Regions from separate parts of the Streptomyces sp. NPDC001502 genome, predicted to be linked through region 3. Evidence: riboswitches for the same ligand, from Rfam matches in the RefSeq annotation. Region 3 holds a riboswitch; each other region holds the start of a gene.
What was found. A riboswitch is a leader RNA that binds a small molecule or an ion and turns the genes downstream of it on or off. The one in region 3 is predicted to bind cobalamin.

Region 1 (5,013 bases), on a different contig from region 3:
CCCCGGCAGGCCGTCACCGCACAGGTCCCGGCCGAACTGCAGCTCCGCCTCCACGGCCTCCTTGAGCATGTCCGTGACCTGCTGCTGGAGGGCGTCGTCGAAGAGCTCCGGCTCCTCCTTGCGGACCGTGTCCACGACCTCGAAGGCGAAGTTCATGTGCATGGTCTCGTCGCGGAAGACCCAGTTGGTGCCGGTGGCCAGGCCGTGCAGCAGACCGCGCGAGCGGAACCAGTACACGTACGCGAAGGCGCCGTAGAAGAACAGGCCCTCGATGCACGCCGCGAAGCAGATCAGGTTCAGCAGGAAGCGGCGGCGGTCGGCGGCCGTCTCCAGCCGGTCGATCTTCTCGACCGAGTCCATCCACTTGAAGCAGAACTGCGCCTTCTCGCGGATGGAGGGGATCTCCTCGACCGCGTCGAAGGCCGCCGCGCGGTCGTCCGGGTTGGGCAGGTAGGTGTCGAGCAGCGTCAGATAGAACTGGACGTGCACGGCCTCCTCGAACAGCTGGCGCGACAGGTACAGGCGCGCCTCCGGGGAGTTGATGTGCTTGTAGAGCGTCAGCACCAGGTTGTTCGAGACGATCGAGTCGCCCGTCGCGAAGAACGCGACCAGCCGGCCGATCATGTGCTGCTCGGAAGGCGTCAGCTTCGCCAGGTCGGCGACGTCCGAGTGGAGGTCGACCTCCTCGACGGTCCAGGTGTTCTTGATCGCGTCCCGGTAGCGCTCGTAGAAGTCCGGGTAGCGCATCGGGCGGAGCGTGAGCTCGAAGCCCGGGTCCAGGAGGTTCTTCTGGTCGTTGGAGCTCATTACTGGCAGGCCTCGCAGGACTCGGGGTTCTCAAGGGAGCAGGCCAGCGCCTCGGCGTCGACGACCGCCTGCGGCAGCTCGACCGGGGTGGCCGCCTGCGCGGCGCGGGCGATCTTCGTCGCCGGGCGCGAGCGCAGGTAGTAGGTGGTCTTCAGGCCCTGCTTCCAGGCGTACGCGTACATCGAGCTGAGCTTGCCGATGGTGGGCGTCTCCAGGAACAGATTCAGCGACTGCGACTGGTCCAGGAACGGCGTACGGGCCGCCGCCATGTCGATCAGACCGCGCTGCGGGATCTCCCACGCCGTGCGGTACAGCTCGCGGACCTCGGCCGGGATCCAGCTGAAGCCCTGGACCGAGCCGGAGGAGTCGCGCAGCGCCTCGCGGGTCTGGGCGTCCCACACGCCGAGCTGCTTCAGCTCCTCCACCAGGTAGCCGTTCACCTGGAGGAACTCACCGCTGAGCGTCTCGCGCTTGAAGAGGTTGGAGACCTGCGGCTCGATGCACTCGTACACGCCGGCGATCGAGGCGATCGTGGCGGTCGGGGCGATGGCGAGGAGCAGGGAGTTGCGCATACCGGTCTCGGCGACGCGGGTGCGCAGCGCGTCCCAGCGCTCCGGCCAGTTCAGCTCGACGTCGTAGTGGTCCGGGTGCAGGACACCACGGGCGGTACGGGTCTGCTCCCAGGCCGGCAGCGGGCCGCTGCGCTCGGCGAGGTCGCAGGAGGCCTCGTACGCGGCCAGCATGATGCGCTCGGAGAGCTTGGTGGACAGGGCCTTCGCCTCGGGGGAGTCGAAGGGCAGCTTCAGCTTGAAGAAGACGTCCTGGAGGCCCATCGCGCCCAGGCCCACCGGACGCCAGCGGGCGTTGGAGCGGCCGGCCTGCTCGGTCGGGTAGAAGTTGATGTCCACCACGCGGTCGAGGAAGGTGACGGCGGTGCGGACGGTCTCGTCGATCCGCTCCCAGTCGATCTCGCCGTCCACGACGAAGGCGCCCAGGTTGACCGAGCCGAGGTTGCAGACGGCCGTCTCGCCGTCGTTGGTGACCTCGATGATCTCGGTGCACAGGTTCGAGGAGTGCACGACCGTGCCCGGCTCGGCGGTCTGGTTCGCCGTGCGGTTGGAGGCGTCCTTGAAGGTCATCCAGCCCTGGCCGGTCTGCGCGAGGGTGCGCATCATCCGGCCGTACAGGTCGCGGGCGGGCATGGTCTTGCGGGCCAGGCCGTCCGCCTCGGCCTTGCGGTAGGCGGCGTCGAACGCGTCGCCCCACAGGTCGACCAGCTCGGGCACGTCGGCCGGGGAGAACAGCGACCAGTCGGCGTCGGCGTTCACGCGGCGCATGAACTCGTCCGGCACCCAGTGGGCGAGGTTCAGGTTGTGCGTACGGCGCTGGTCCTCACCGGTGTTGTCGCGGAGCTCCAGGAACTCCTCGATGTCCGCGTGCCAGGTCTCCAGGTAGACGGCGGCGGCGCCCTTGCGGCGGCCACCCTGGTTCACGGCGGCGACGGAGGCGTCGAGGGTCTTCAGGAACGGCACGATGCCGTTGGAGTGGCCGTTGGTGCCACGGATCAGCGAACCGCGGGCGCGGATACGGGAGTACGAGAGGCCGATGCCGCCGGCGTGCTTGGAGAGGCGGGCGACCTGGTGGTAGCGGTCGTAGATCGAGTCGAGCTCGTCCAGCGGGGAGTCCAGCAGGTAGCAGGAGGACATCTGCGGGTGCCGGGTGCCGGAGTTGAAGAGCGTGGGGGAGGACGGCAGGTAGTCCAGGCGGCTCATCAGCCGGTACAGCGAGGCCACTTCCTCCACGGCCTGGACGCTGTCGTCGGCGGCCAGACCGCAGGCCACGCGCAGCATGAAGTACTGCGGGGTCTCGATGACCTGACGGGTGATCGGGTGGCGCAGCAGGTAGCGGCTGTGCAGGGTGCGCAGGCCGAAGAAGCCGAAGCGGTCGTCGGCGCCCTCGGCGAGGGTCAGTTCGACGAGCGAGTCGAGCCGGCCCGCGTGGGTGCGGACGAACTCGGCCGTGCGGTCGGCGATGAGGCCCTCGCGGTGGCCGACCTCGACGGAGGCCGAGAAGGAGGTGGAGCCCTGGCTCGCGGCCTCGTCGCGCACGGCCAGCGTCAGCAGACGGGCGGCGAGCCGGGAGTAGGCCGGGTCCTCGGAGATCAGACCGGCGGCGGCCTCCGTGGCCAGCCCGCGCAGTTCGGCGTCGTCGGCGGCGGAGCTGCGGCCGCGCAGCGCGGAGGCCGCGACCCGGCCGGGGTCGGTGTCGGGGAGGTCCGCCGTAAGTTCGGTGAGGGTACGCAGCAGCGTGGCCCCCGGGCCCTCGGTGTTGTCGCCAGAAGTGGACTCGGCGCGCGGTGCGGAAGGCGCGATGGTCACGGCGGGAGCTCTCCCTCGCTCGGCCCGGTCATCGGCGGGGCGGGGCGCGAGCGGGCGCATGCGGGCGCGACGAGAACGCGTACCCCTCATGGCGTCCACCGGCCCAACCGCGAGGCCCGGACGAATCGGCATCCGGTTCGGTCGAGCCGGATGCGCTGTCGGCAGGTCATCGGACTTGGCGTCCGGTAGCCGGACACTTCATACCGTTGCGGGACAGTTCCGGATTCGCACCGGATTCCCCTGCGGCGACAGCAGGCATGAGCATACATGTGGGGGCGGCCCTGTGCGGTAACCCCCACATGTAGTGTCGGCGTGGCTACAGCTTGAGCCGGTAAGTGAGGAGTGTCAGGCCCTCGATCGGCGCCCAGTCCCGCTCCGGAGTGCGTACGAAGCCCAGGCGCGCGTAGATCCGGTGGGCGCCGGCCATGCTGCGCTGGGTGGAGAGAACCAGGCCGGTCACGCCCTCCAGGGCCCGCGCCCGCTCGACGCAGGCCCGCACCAGAGCCTCGCCGGCGCCCTGGCCGCGCGCCTCGTGGGCCACCGCGAGCATCCGGAACTCCGCCTCGTCGGGGGCCGCGATGTCGGCGAGCGGACTGCCCGGAGCGGCGAAGGTCACACCGCCGAGCACCCGCCCGTCCCGTTCGGCGACCAGCACTTCGGCCCGGGCGGCCCGGCCGGCCACGTCGCGCAGCACGTTCAGGTACGCGTCGTCCTCGTTGAAGTCCAGATGCCCGTCGGCGAGGTAGGCCTGCGCCGTGATCTCACCCAGCTCCTCGAAGTCGGCGGGCACCGCCGTTCTGATCACCATGTCCATGCGGTCGAGTGTGCAGGACGGTCCCGGCGGCGGCGCTGTCGTCGGAGACCGCACCGTCGAGCAAGGTGAGCGAGGCAGGACCGTGATCGCCGACCGCCCCCACACGCTGACCGAGGAGTTCGAAGAACTCGCAGGGCGCTGAGTGACGGCAGCCACGCAATGATCGTCCAGTGGCTCACACGGATCTGCGTGCAGCACCACCCCGAGCTCTGGCGCTGAACAGCGCGAAGGCCCCGCCGGAAGCGTCCGGCGGGGCCTTCGGTCGGTGCGGGCTCAGCAGCAGCGGAAGCCCTCGCGGGGGTCCGCCTCGCGGGCGTCCGTACGGGCGCGTTCGAAGGCGCGGCGGGTCAGGACCTCCGCGTCCGGGTCGTGGGAGCGGGAGTGGGCCACGTACCGGTCGTACGCGGCCTCCCCCGAGAACTCCCGTACGTAGAACCGGGCCCTGGCCAGCACGCTCCGTACGGTGCTCACGCCACCGGCTCCTTGACGTGTCCGCCGCCCGCCTCCGGACCCGCCGCGGCGAGCTCCGCCCGCTCCTCGGCGGTCGCGATCAGTCCGGCCGGGGCGACGATCTTCGACTCGGTCCACGGGGTCTCGGAGAGGGTCGCCGACCCCGGGTCGCGGACGGCCTTGAGGCAGGTCCGGGCCGCGTCCGCGAGGACCACGATGATCAGGACCGCGAAGAAGGCGCACAGGACGCCGTCGACCGTGGCGTTGGTGACCACGGTGTGCATGTCGTCCATGTTCTTCGCCGGAGCCAGGACCTTGTCGGCGTCGATTCCGGCCTGGTATTTGTCGCGCTGGGCGAAGAAGCCGACCTTTACGTCCTCGGAGAAGATCTTCTGGTAGCTCGCGGTGAGGGTCACCGTGGCGTCCCAGACCAGTGGAACGCCCGTCACCCAGGCCCACTTGAGCCGGCCCGACTTGATCAGCAGCGTGGTGCAGACGGCCAGTGCGACCGCGGCGAGCAGCTGGTTGGCGATGCCGAAGAGCGGGAAGAGCTGGTTGATGCCG
Region 2 (5,013 bases), 180 kb from region 3:
CCTGGCCGCGAACACGGCGCCGGCGCCGATCAGCAGCACCAGCGCTCCGGTGGCGACGGCGGGCAGGAAGGAGCCCACGTCGTGCTTCGCGTCGGCCGCGGGCGCGGCCTCGACCACCTGGGGGCCGGGAGACGACGCGGCGAGCACCGGCTCGCCGGACGAAGGCGGCGCGGAAGGCGTCGGCGCGGCGCTCGCGGCGGGGCTTTCCGAAGCCGAAGCCGAGGGCGAGGCCGCAGGGCCGGGCGGCGGTGTCGTGGCGGCAGGCGCCCCGCCCGGCGGCGGGTTCTCGGGCCGGGGCCCGGTGTTGGCGTTCGGCGGCAGCGGGGCCGCCGTGCGGGTGTCCTTGGGCGCGGGGCCGCCCTCGGGCCTGGTGTTCTTGGCCCGCAGCTGGTCGGGGGTGACCGTGGGCTTCCCCTCGGTGCCCTCGATGTTCGTCCCGCCGAAGATCCACAGGTCGACGCTGCCGGGCTTCGGCTTGTAGAGCATGGCGCCGAGCTGGCTGTACTCCCAGGTGTTCTGGCCGGGGTTCGCGTGCCAGTACGACCAGTAGGCGGAGGCGGGCGGGGTCAGGACGCAGTCGTCCTGCTGCGGGGTCGGGAACTGCCTGCCGCCCTGGTGGCCGCTGTAGCCGATCCGGCAGATGAAGGCGGGCCCGTCGTGGCCGGTGCCGGTCGTGGCCCAGCCGCCCTGGTTGAGCAGCTCGTAGCCGGTGGTGGGGGTCGTACCGCAGGAGCGGTAGACGGGTCCGCCCCAGCGGCTGAAGTCCACCGCGAGGACGACCCCGGAGGAGGTGGTGCACTGCCCCATGGGCTGTGGGGCGGCCCCCGCCGGGGCCGCGGTGGCGGCGAAGGCCGCCACCGTCAGCCCCAGCGCGGCCGCCGTACGGGCCAGGGCCCGCGGGGTGCGGTTGCGGCTCATGCTCCACTTCCCGTCCGGCGGCGGCGCTTCGCGGCGCGGGTGATGCCCCAGCCGCCGACGGTCAAGGCCAGCGCGGCGGCGGCGAGCGTGCCGACCCGGGCTCCCGTGGAGGCGAGGGGACCGCCGCCCGAGCCGGAGCCACCGACCGGCCCCGCGCCGCCGTCGCTCTCGCCCGGCGTCACGATGACGGGCGAGCCGTTGCCGCCGGAAGTACCGGCGGAGGTACCGCCGGAAGTACCGGCGGAGGTACCTCCGGACGTGCTGGGGACGGGCTCGGGGGTGGTGCCGCTGAGGTCGCGGGTCAGGAGGCCGAAGGAGATGCCGGTGGCGCCGCCGACCGCCTGGGTGGACGCGCGGAGGTCGGAACCGGGCTGGCCGCCCTTGGCGACGTTGAAGCCGCCGTCGCCGTTCTGCTGGCTTGCCAGGAACGTGCGGGCCCTGGCGATCTGGGCGCCGTACTTGGGCGCGTCCAGCGAGAGCCCCTGGACGGCGAGGGCGGCGGAGTTGACGGAGTTCCCGGAGGCGCCGGGGAAGCCGCCGTCGGGCTCCTGCTGCGCTGCGAGCCAGGCGAGTGCCCTGTCCACCGCAGCCTGGGAATCGGCGTCGGGGAGGAGGTCCACGGTCATGGCGGCCATGGCGGTGGAGTCCACTTCGGGACCGCTGGGCTCGCCGATCAGGCTGACCCAGGCCCCGGAGGGAGTCTGCAGGCTCTTGAGGTACGCGGCGGGCTCGGCCGCGGCGGCCTTCTCACCGGCGCGGACCTGGGCCATGACGCCGAGCGACTGCTTGAAGACGGACGTGGCGTAGGCGTAGTTCCCCTTGGCCGCGCACTCCTGACGGGTCGAGGTCTTCGCCTGGCACGTGATCTTGGCGAGCGCGGCGATCAGGTCCTGGCCGCCGAAGTTCCGCGGATCGCGGCCCACAGCCTCGGCGAGTACGGCCGCCTTGCCGATGGAGCCGCCGTTCGCGTACTTCGTGCCGACGAGGGTCCAGTCGTGGATGCCGCGGTTCTTGCCGTCCTTGCCGCCCTTGTCCATGAAGTCGACGATGTTGCGCAGGGTGGCGTTGTTCTCGCCGGTGGCGGCGAGGGCGTACGCGCCGTCGATGGTCAGGCCGTAATCGGCGAAGCCCGTGCCGGGCTGGCTCTCGTAGAAACGGCCCTGGACCAACCGGGACGGGGCGCTCAGGTACGCGACGCCCTTCTTCGTGTCGGGCCCCTGACCGGCCGGCGGAGTGGTCGGGGGTTCGGTCGGCTTGGCCGTCACTGCGGTGAGATCGCTGCCGGCGCCCGCGAGAGCGGCGGTCGCGGTGGGGTACACCCTTGATTCGGTGTCGTCCTGATCGAAGCCGAATCCGCCCTTGGCGAGCTGGTGCCCGGAGAGCCAGGAGACGCCGGCGTCCGCGAACGCCTCGTCGCCGAGGGCACGCAGAGCCTGCGCTGCCCAGGCGGTGGCGGTCGGGTTGCCGGTCGTCTCGTAGGAGACGGCGGGCCACGCGCCGGTCGCCAGCTGGGACCTCTTCAGGTAGCCGCGGGCCTTCCGGAGCACCGCTTCGTGGCCGCCGGCCCGTTCGAGGGCCAGGGTGATCAGGCCGGTGGCGCCGGCCTCGCTCTCGCACCCCTCGGTTCCGGGCCGGATGAGGACGCTGGTGAATCCGCCGTCCTCGCACTGGAGGACGGTCAGCCGGGCCACGGAGCCGGCCGGGGGCGTCACACCGGCGTTGACCAGAGCGATGACGGCCATGGCCTGGGCGTCGGCCTGCCCCGTCGTACGGAAGTCGCCCTTGGTGAAGCAGCCTTCGACCGTGTCGCCCTCGCCGATGTCGCGGGGGCAGGCGTACTTCACGAGGTCGCCGAGCAGGTCGTGCCCACCGAACGCGCGCGGGTCCTTGCCGGTGGCCTCGGCGACCAGCGCGAGCCGGGCCGCGGCGATGGCCTCCGGGATGCCGTCCTTGCCGGCCGGGTAGGCGTAGGCGTCGGTCTGTGCGGGCGTGGCGAGGAAGTCGGCGACCTTCTTCGCCACCGGGCTCTTGCGGTCGGCCGCCGTGAGGGCGAACACGGCCTCCGTGGTGAGGAAGTGGTTCGGGGTGGTGGAGCCTTCGTCGACGACCCGCTCCCCTTCCGCCAGTATCCCGGTGACCCAGCGGGTGGCCGCGAGTACGTCGACCGATCCGGCGGGCACCTTGGGCGGGACCGTCGGCACGGTCGGGTCGGGGGTGGTGAACCCCCGGATGTCGTCGGGGGAGAAGGACGGCTTGCCCCTGGTGCCGGCGATGTCGGTGGCGCCGTAGACCCAGGCTTCCACATCGCCGGCCTTCGGGGTCCGGGCCATGGCTCCCAGCTGGCTGTAGGACCACTTCCGCTGCCCGGGCGAAGCGGTCCAGTACGACCAGTAGGCCGTGGCCTGCGGGGTGAGGACGCACTCCTCCTTGTCCGGCCTGGGGTACTGCGTACCGGAGTTGAAGGATCCCTTGCCGATGCGGCAGATGAAGGCCGGGCCGTCGTGGACGGTGCCCTCCGTCGTGAAGCCACCGGTGTGCAGCAGCTCGTAGCCGGTCGTCGGCGTGGTGTCGCAGCCACGCTCGACCTTCCCGCCGAAAGGCCCGAAGTCGACCGCGACGACGGCGCCGGTGGTGGCCGTGCACTGCTCGATCGGATCGGCGTTCGCGGACGAGGGAACCGTGAGGAAGGCCACTCCCGCACCGAGCGTCAGGAAGGCCGCGGTCACGAGAGACAGCGATCGCCGCCTCGTCCCCGACTGCCGTTCCGCCTGTTGTTCGGTCCCCACCGCGGCCCTCGTCTCTGCCGGGCGGTTGCGTACGTGGCGATGCGCCCCCGCACGGCACTGTTGCCGTGGAGAGGCTGCGACGACCACACCGCAATCCGCGACGGCGCTCTTCGTACTGTGACCCAGCCCCAGGCATTCCGGCTCACCCGGTCGAACCGGGCCTACGGTTGCGGGTCAGCGCCGGAATTCGACCGGCTTCCCCTGGTACTGAGCAGTTATCAGCCGGAGTGCAACACGGATCCCGACGAAGCGTCAAGGTGGCATGGGTCTCAGCGGACCGGCCCCGGACGGATGCGGTCGGCATCACGGACCGGGTGGCTGGCGGTCCCTTGATCACTCGGGTAGCGTCCAGGGCTGCCACATGGGGGAATCCGGTGCGATGCCGGAGCTGACGCGCAGCGGTGTGGGGGCGGCGAGGGCCGTTTCCGAGCCCGAATGCCCAAACGGCGATGCAGTACAGCAGCCGTACCACGCGTTCCGGACGGCGGCCCCCGACCCTGCCAGGCCGTACGCCCGTACGGTGATCGCGGGGTGCCCGGGAAGGCCGGCGTCCGCCGATTCCAGGAGCAGGCCATGTCCCGTCCCCGTACGTCCCGCCGCCTCGCGCTCACGGTGCCCGCCACGCTCGGCGCCTTCGCCCTCACCGCGCTGCCCGCCTTCGCGACCTCGTCGCCCGCGCAGATCGCCACCTCCAAGACGAACGGCGTCGCCTACCTCAAGTCGCTCCAGGCGGCCGACGGTTCGTACGCCGGCTCCGGCCTTTCCAACGAGTGGGCGTTCAGCACCTTCGCCGCCGCCGGCACCGCGGTCGTCGACGTCGCCCCGGGCGGGGACACGACGAAGAACGCCCGCACCGTCTACCGGAACCTGCTGTCCACGGCGGGCTGGCCGTCGGCCTCCCCGGTGGTCACCGACTACGAGCGCGGCACCCTGAACGCGTACGCCGCCGGCATCGACCCGGCCCGCGTCTCCGCCTCCCGCAACCTCGTGGCGAACATCTACTCCTACTGGCAGACGGCGGAGACGGGCTACTTCGGCTCCTCCGGAAACTTCAACGGCACGGTCTTCGCAGCCCTTTCGCTGGGCGGCGCGAAGACACAGGCGGGCGGCGCCCGCGTTCCGCAGGCGCTCACGGACTCGATGGTCACCCGCATCCGCGCCAACCAGCACGTCGACGGCGGCTGGACCTACAACAAGGCCGAGGGCAACCCCACCGTCCTCAACTCCGCGAGCGACGTCGACATGACCGGCGCCGCGATGGCCGCGCTCTGCGTCTCCGGCGTCCCCAACACCGACGCCGACGTCGTCC
Region 3 (5,013 bases):
CCGCTGCCGAGCAGGCGCTCCACGATGTCCTCCACCGTGTCCGCCGCATAGCAGTGGTCGATCCATGCGCGGTCACCGTCGAGCGCGCCGGCGGGAGCCGGACCGACGTACCGTTCCAGCACCTCGTGTACGGAGGCCCCCGCCAGGTCCGCGGCCAGCCGCGGCAGCAGCTCCGAGGGCACGAAATGATCGGCGAGCCCGCAGAGCAGGGCGTCCGCCGCTCCCGCGGGCGCCCCGGTCAGGGCCAGGTGGGTGCCCAGCTCGCCGGGCGCCAGCGCCAGCAGGTACGTGCCGCCGACGTCGGGGACGAAGCCGATGCCCGTCTCGGGCATGGCCACGCGGGAGCGTTCGGTGACGATCCGCACGGTGCCGTGGGCCGAGATCCCGACGCCGCCGCCCATGACGATGCCGTCCATGAGCGCGACGTACGGCTTGGGGTAGCGGGCGATGCGGGCGTTGAGCCGGTACTCGTCGCGCCAGAAGCCGGCCGAGGCGGTGCCGCCCGTGCGGGCGTCCTCGTAGATCGCGCGGATGTCACCGCCCGCGCACAGGCCGCGTTCACCGGCGCCCTCGATGACGACGGCCGCGACGTCCGGGTCGTGCTGCCAGCCGGCGAGCGCCCCGTCGATGCGGAGCACCATGGAGTGGGTCAGGGCGTTGAGAGCCTTGGGGCGGTTGAGGGTGATGTAGGCGGTGTGGCCCTCGGTCCGCAGGAGCACGTGGTCCTGGTCCTGGTCGTGGGCCCCGGGGGTTCCGTGGTTCATCGCAGGGCCTCCGTGAGCCCGCGGGCGACGATGATGCGCATGACCTCGTTGGTGCCTTCCAGGATCTGGTGGACCCGAAGGTCGCGGACGATCTTCTCGATGCCGTACTCGCTCAAGTAGCCGTAACCCCCGTGGAGTTGGAGGGCCTGGTCGGCGACCGTGTAGCCGGTGTCCGTGGCGAAGCGCTTGGCCATCGCGCACAGCTGCGGGGCCAGCGGGTCACCCCGGTCCAGCGCGTCGGCGGCCTGGCGGACCAGGGCGCGGGCCGCGGCCAGCTCGGTGGCCATGTCCGCGAGCCGGAACTGCAGGGCCTGGGCGTCCAGCAGCCGGGCCCCGAACGCCTCCCGGTCGGCCAGGTGCGCGAGGCTGCGGTCCAGCGCGCTCTGCGCACCGCCCAGCGAGCAGGCGGCGATGCCGAGGCGGCCGCCGTTGAGCCCGTTCATGGCGATGCGGAAACCGTCGCCCTCGGCGCCGAGCCGCCGGTCGGCGCGGACGCGGACCCCGTCGAGGATCACCTGGCGGGTGGGCTGGGCGTTCCAGCCCATCTTGCGCTCGTTCGGGCCGAAGGAGACCCCGGCGTCCGCGCGTTCCACGACGAACGCGGAGACGCCGCCCGCGCCCTCCCCGCCGGTGCGCGCCATGACGATGTAGACCTCGGAGGCGCCGGCGCCGGAGATGAACTGCTTGACCCCGGTCAGCACATAACCGTCGTCCGTGCGCTCGGCCCGGGTGCGCAGCCCGGCCGCGTCGGATCCGGCTCCGGGTTCGGTCAGGCAGTAGCTGCCCAGGGACCGGGCGGAGCACAGGTCGGGGAGCCAGCGGGCCCGCTGGTCCGCGTCCCCGTACCGGTCGACCATCCAGGCGACCATGTTGTGGATGGAGAGGTACCCGGCGATGGAGGGGCAACCGGTGGCGAGGGTCTCGAAGACGAGGACGCCGTCGCTGCGGCTGAGGCCGGAACCGCCGTGCTCCTCGCGGACGTAGACGCCGCCGAGCCCGAGGTCCGCCGCCTTGCGGATCACGTCCAGCGGGAAGTGTTTGTCCTGGTCCCAGGTGACGGCGTACGGGCCGAGCTGCTCCTGGGCGAAGTCGAGGGTGACCTCGGCGAGGGCGAGCTGATCGGGGCTGAGGGTGAGGGTCACCGGGCTCATCCCATCGTCGGGATGGTGAAGCTCGCGCTCTCCTTCGCCCCGGAGGGCCAGCGTGAGGTGACGGTCTTGGTGCGGGTGTAGAAGCGGATCGAGTCGGGGCCGTGCTGGTTCAGGTCGCCGAAGCCGGACCGCTTCCAGCCGCCGAAGGTGTGGTACGCGACGGGGACGGGGATCGGCACGTTGACGCCGACCATGCCGGCGCCCACCCGGCGGGTGAAGTCGCGCGCCGTGTCCCCGTCACGGGTGAAGATCGCGACGCCGTTGCCGTACGGGTGCTCGGTGGGCAGGCGCAGGGCCTCCTCGTAGTCGGTGGCCCGTACGACGGACAGCACCGGGCCGAAGATCTCCTCGCGGTAGATCCGCATCTGCGGGGTCACACGGTCGAAGAGGGTCGCTCCGGCGAAGAACCCGTCCTCGTGCCCGGGCAGGGTGAACCCGCGCCCGTCCACGACGAGTTCGGCGCCCTCGGTGGCTCCGATGCCGACGTAGCGGTTCACCCGGTCGAGGGCGTCCCGGCTGACCAGCGGCCCGAAGTCGGCCTCGGGGTCGTCGGAGCGGCCCACGCGCAGGGTGGCGATGCGCTCCGTCAGCTTGGCCACGAGGGCGTTCGCGGTCTCCTCGCCGACGGGTACGGCGACGGCGATGGCCATGCAGCGCTCGCCCGCGGAGCCGTAGCCGGCGCCGATGAGGGCCTCCACGGCCTGGTCGAGGTCGGCGTCGGGCATCACGATCATGTGGTTCTTGGCGCCGCCGAAGCACTGGGCGCGCTTGCCGTGGGCCGCGGCGGTGGCGTAGATGTGCGCGGCGATCGGAGTGGAGCCGACGAAGCCGAGGGCCTGCACGCGCGGGTCTTCGAGGAGGGTGTCGACGGCCTCCTTGCCGCCGTTGACCACATTGAGCACGCCGGGCGGCAGGCCGGCCTCCAGGAACAGCTCGGCGAGGCGCAGCGGTACGGAGGGGTCGCGCTCGGAGGGCTTCAGGATGAAGGAGTTACCGCAGGCCAGGGCCGGTGCGGCCTGCCACAGGGGGATCATCGCGGGGAAGTTGAAGGGAGTGATCCCGGCGACCACGCCCAGCGGCGAGCGCAGGGAATGCACGTCGATCCCGGTGCCCGCGTTGTCGGTGAACTCGCCCTTGAGCAGGTGCGGGACACCGGCGGCGAACTCGACCACCTCCAGGCCGCGTTGCAGGTCTCCGTGGGCGTCGGCGACGGTCTTGCCGTGCTCGCAGGACAACAGCCGGGCGAGGGAGTCCCGTTCGCCCTCGACCAGCTGGAGGAAGCGCAGCAGCACGCGCGAGCGGCGCTGCGGGTTCCACTGCCCCCAGTCGGCCTGTGCCTCCTCGGCGTTCGCGATGGCGGCCTCGGTGTCGGCCCGCCCCGCGAGCGGGACCCGGGCCTGGACGGCGCCGGTGTTGGGGTCGTACACGTCGGTGAAGAGGCCGGAGGATCCGGTGGTGTGCTTGCCGCCGATGAAATGGGTGAGTTCACGGACCATGGGTGCCTGCTCTCGTCAGGTTGGATCCGGGGATGGCACGGCCGACCGGCGGACGGCACCCGATCGGGTGCGCCGCTGGGGAGGGTCGTGGGACCAGGTCGAAAGAGACGACCTATGAGCGCGCGAAGGTGTGCGTGCGCTCCGCCGGATCACCAGGGTCGTGGGTACAAACCGGTGCCATGCGTGTCTGCTCCATCCTCGTGGACAACACGGAACATCCGCGGCCGGTATCCTGACTCCCGGATCCCCGCGTGCCGCCCGCCTTCCCGACAGACCTCGTCAGTGGCGTGTGGATGGCAGCACACTCCCCGGTCACAGTGGCGGGACCGTGCCGGTTTCTCACCGGCTTCCCTGCACCGCGGACCTTGTGCCCACGAACATATAGTTGGACGTCCTAGTAAGTCCAGAGCCGCCGCCGCGCGGCTTCGGCATCCGGCCGCGCCGCCCGCGGCCCGCCGACCGCGTCCGCTGCCTGACGCCCGCTCAGCCCCGCGCCGGGGCCGGGTTCCTGGTCACCGGGTACGGGATGAAGGTGCTGCTGTTCTCGTCCACGGCCAGCGCCCGCCCGAGCGGCGGCACGGCCCGCTGCGGGCAGTCGAGGCGTTCGCAGAGGCGGCAGCCCATGCCGATGGGCGTGGCGGCCGCCGTGTTGTCGAGGTCGAGCCCGTCGGCGTACACGAGCCGCGAGGCGTGCCGGATCTCGCAGCCGAGCCCGATCGCGAAGGTCTTGCCGGGCTCGCCCCAGCCGCCGCGGTGGCGGGTGACGGCCCGGGCGGTCCACAGGTACCGCTGCCCGTCGGGCATGGCGGCCACCTGGACGTGGATGCGGCCGGGCGCGGCGAAGGCCTCGTACACGTTCCACAGCGGGCAGGTGCCGCCCGCGCGGGAGAAGTGGAATCCGGTCGCCGACTGCCGCTTGGACATGTTCCCGGCCCGGTCCACCCGGACGAAGGAGAAGGGCACCCCGCGCAGCCTGGGCCGCTGCAGGGTGCTCAGCCGGTGGCAGACCGTCTCGTAGCCGATCCCGAAATGGTCGGTGAGCCGCTCGATGTCGTAGCGGAACTCCTCGGCGGCCGCGTGGAAGGCGCGGTACGGGAGGATGAGCGCGCCCGCGAAGTGGTTGGCGATGCCGATCCGCGCGAGGGCGTGGACGGGGGAGCCGGGCGGGAAGTCCTCGGCGGCCAGCCGGTCCAGCTCGTCCCCGTACTCGATCAGCGCCAGCTGGGTGGCCATCCGGAACGCCTGCTGCCCCGGCCGGAGCCGGTTCGACAGGTGCAGCACCCGTGCGGCGGGGTCGTAGTGGTGCAGCCGGTCGGAGTCGGTGGCCGTCCGGATCCCGTGCCGGTCGCAGAGCCGTCGGGTCAGCGCGCGGATGACGTCCCCCGGACGGATGCCGATCTCGGCGGCGAGGCCTTCGGCGGCGAGATCGGTGTCGTGGAGGTAGTTCTGCCGCCGGTAGAAGAACTCGCGGATCTCCTCGTGGGGCGAGCGCGGGCTGTCGGCGGCCGCGTCCCGGCCGTCGGCGGCGTCGGCGAGCCGCTCGGCCAGGAGCTGGCTGCGCCGGCCCAGGTCCAGCAGGACCGAGGCGACGGCGGGCATGCG

Region 1: linked by a shared signal. The riboswitch ahead of ACFY0D_RS08055 (ribonucleoside-diphosphate reductase subunit alpha) and the one ahead of ACFY0D_RS10620 (CoA-acylating methylmalonate-semialdehyde dehydrogenase) in region 3 are both predicted to bind cobalamin.
Region 2: linked by a shared signal. The riboswitch ahead of ACFY0D_RS11375 (prenyltransferase/squalene oxidase repeat-containing protein) and the one ahead of ACFY0D_RS10620 (CoA-acylating methylmalonate-semialdehyde dehydrogenase) in region 3 are both predicted to bind cobalamin.

Annotation. Positions count from the first base shown of each region.
Region 1 is NZ_JBIAVW010000004.1:175,337-180,349, forward strand. Features, by position in the region: gene ACFY0D_RS08050 (ribonucleotide-diphosphate reductase subunit beta) at 1-807, opposite strand, end outside; gene ACFY0D_RS08055 (ribonucleoside-diphosphate reductase subunit alpha) at 807-3,185, opposite strand; cobalamin riboswitch at 3,328-3,457, opposite strand; gene ACFY0D_RS08060 (GNAT family N-acetyltransferase) at 3,502-3,999, opposite strand; gene ACFY0D_RS08065 (hypothetical protein) at 3,998-4,141, shown strand; gene ACFY0D_RS08070 (CstA-like transporter-associated (seleno)protein) at 4,273-4,470, opposite strand; gene ACFY0D_RS08075 (carbon starvation CstA family protein) at 4,467-5,013, opposite strand, start outside.
Region 2 is NZ_JBIAVW010000005.1:395,319-400,331, reverse strand. Features, by position in the region: gene ACFY0D_RS11380 (hypothetical protein) at 1-918, opposite strand, end outside; gene ACFY0D_RS11375 (prenyltransferase/squalene oxidase repeat-containing protein) at 915-3,704, opposite strand; cobalamin riboswitch at 3,814-3,951, opposite strand; cobalamin riboswitch at 4,069-4,145, shown strand; gene ACFY0D_RS11370 (hypothetical protein) at 4,278-5,013, shown strand, end outside.
Region 3 is NZ_JBIAVW010000005.1:217,322-222,334, reverse strand. Features, by position in the region: gene ACFY0D_RS10630 (enoyl-CoA hydratase/isomerase family protein) at 1-764, opposite strand, end outside; gene ACFY0D_RS10625 (acyl-CoA dehydrogenase family protein) at 761-1,915, opposite strand; gene ACFY0D_RS10620 (CoA-acylating methylmalonate-semialdehyde dehydrogenase) at 1,912-3,411, opposite strand; cobalamin riboswitch at 3,616-3,802, opposite strand; gene ACFY0D_RS10615 (short-chain fatty acyl-CoA regulator family protein) at 3,895-5,013, opposite strand, start outside.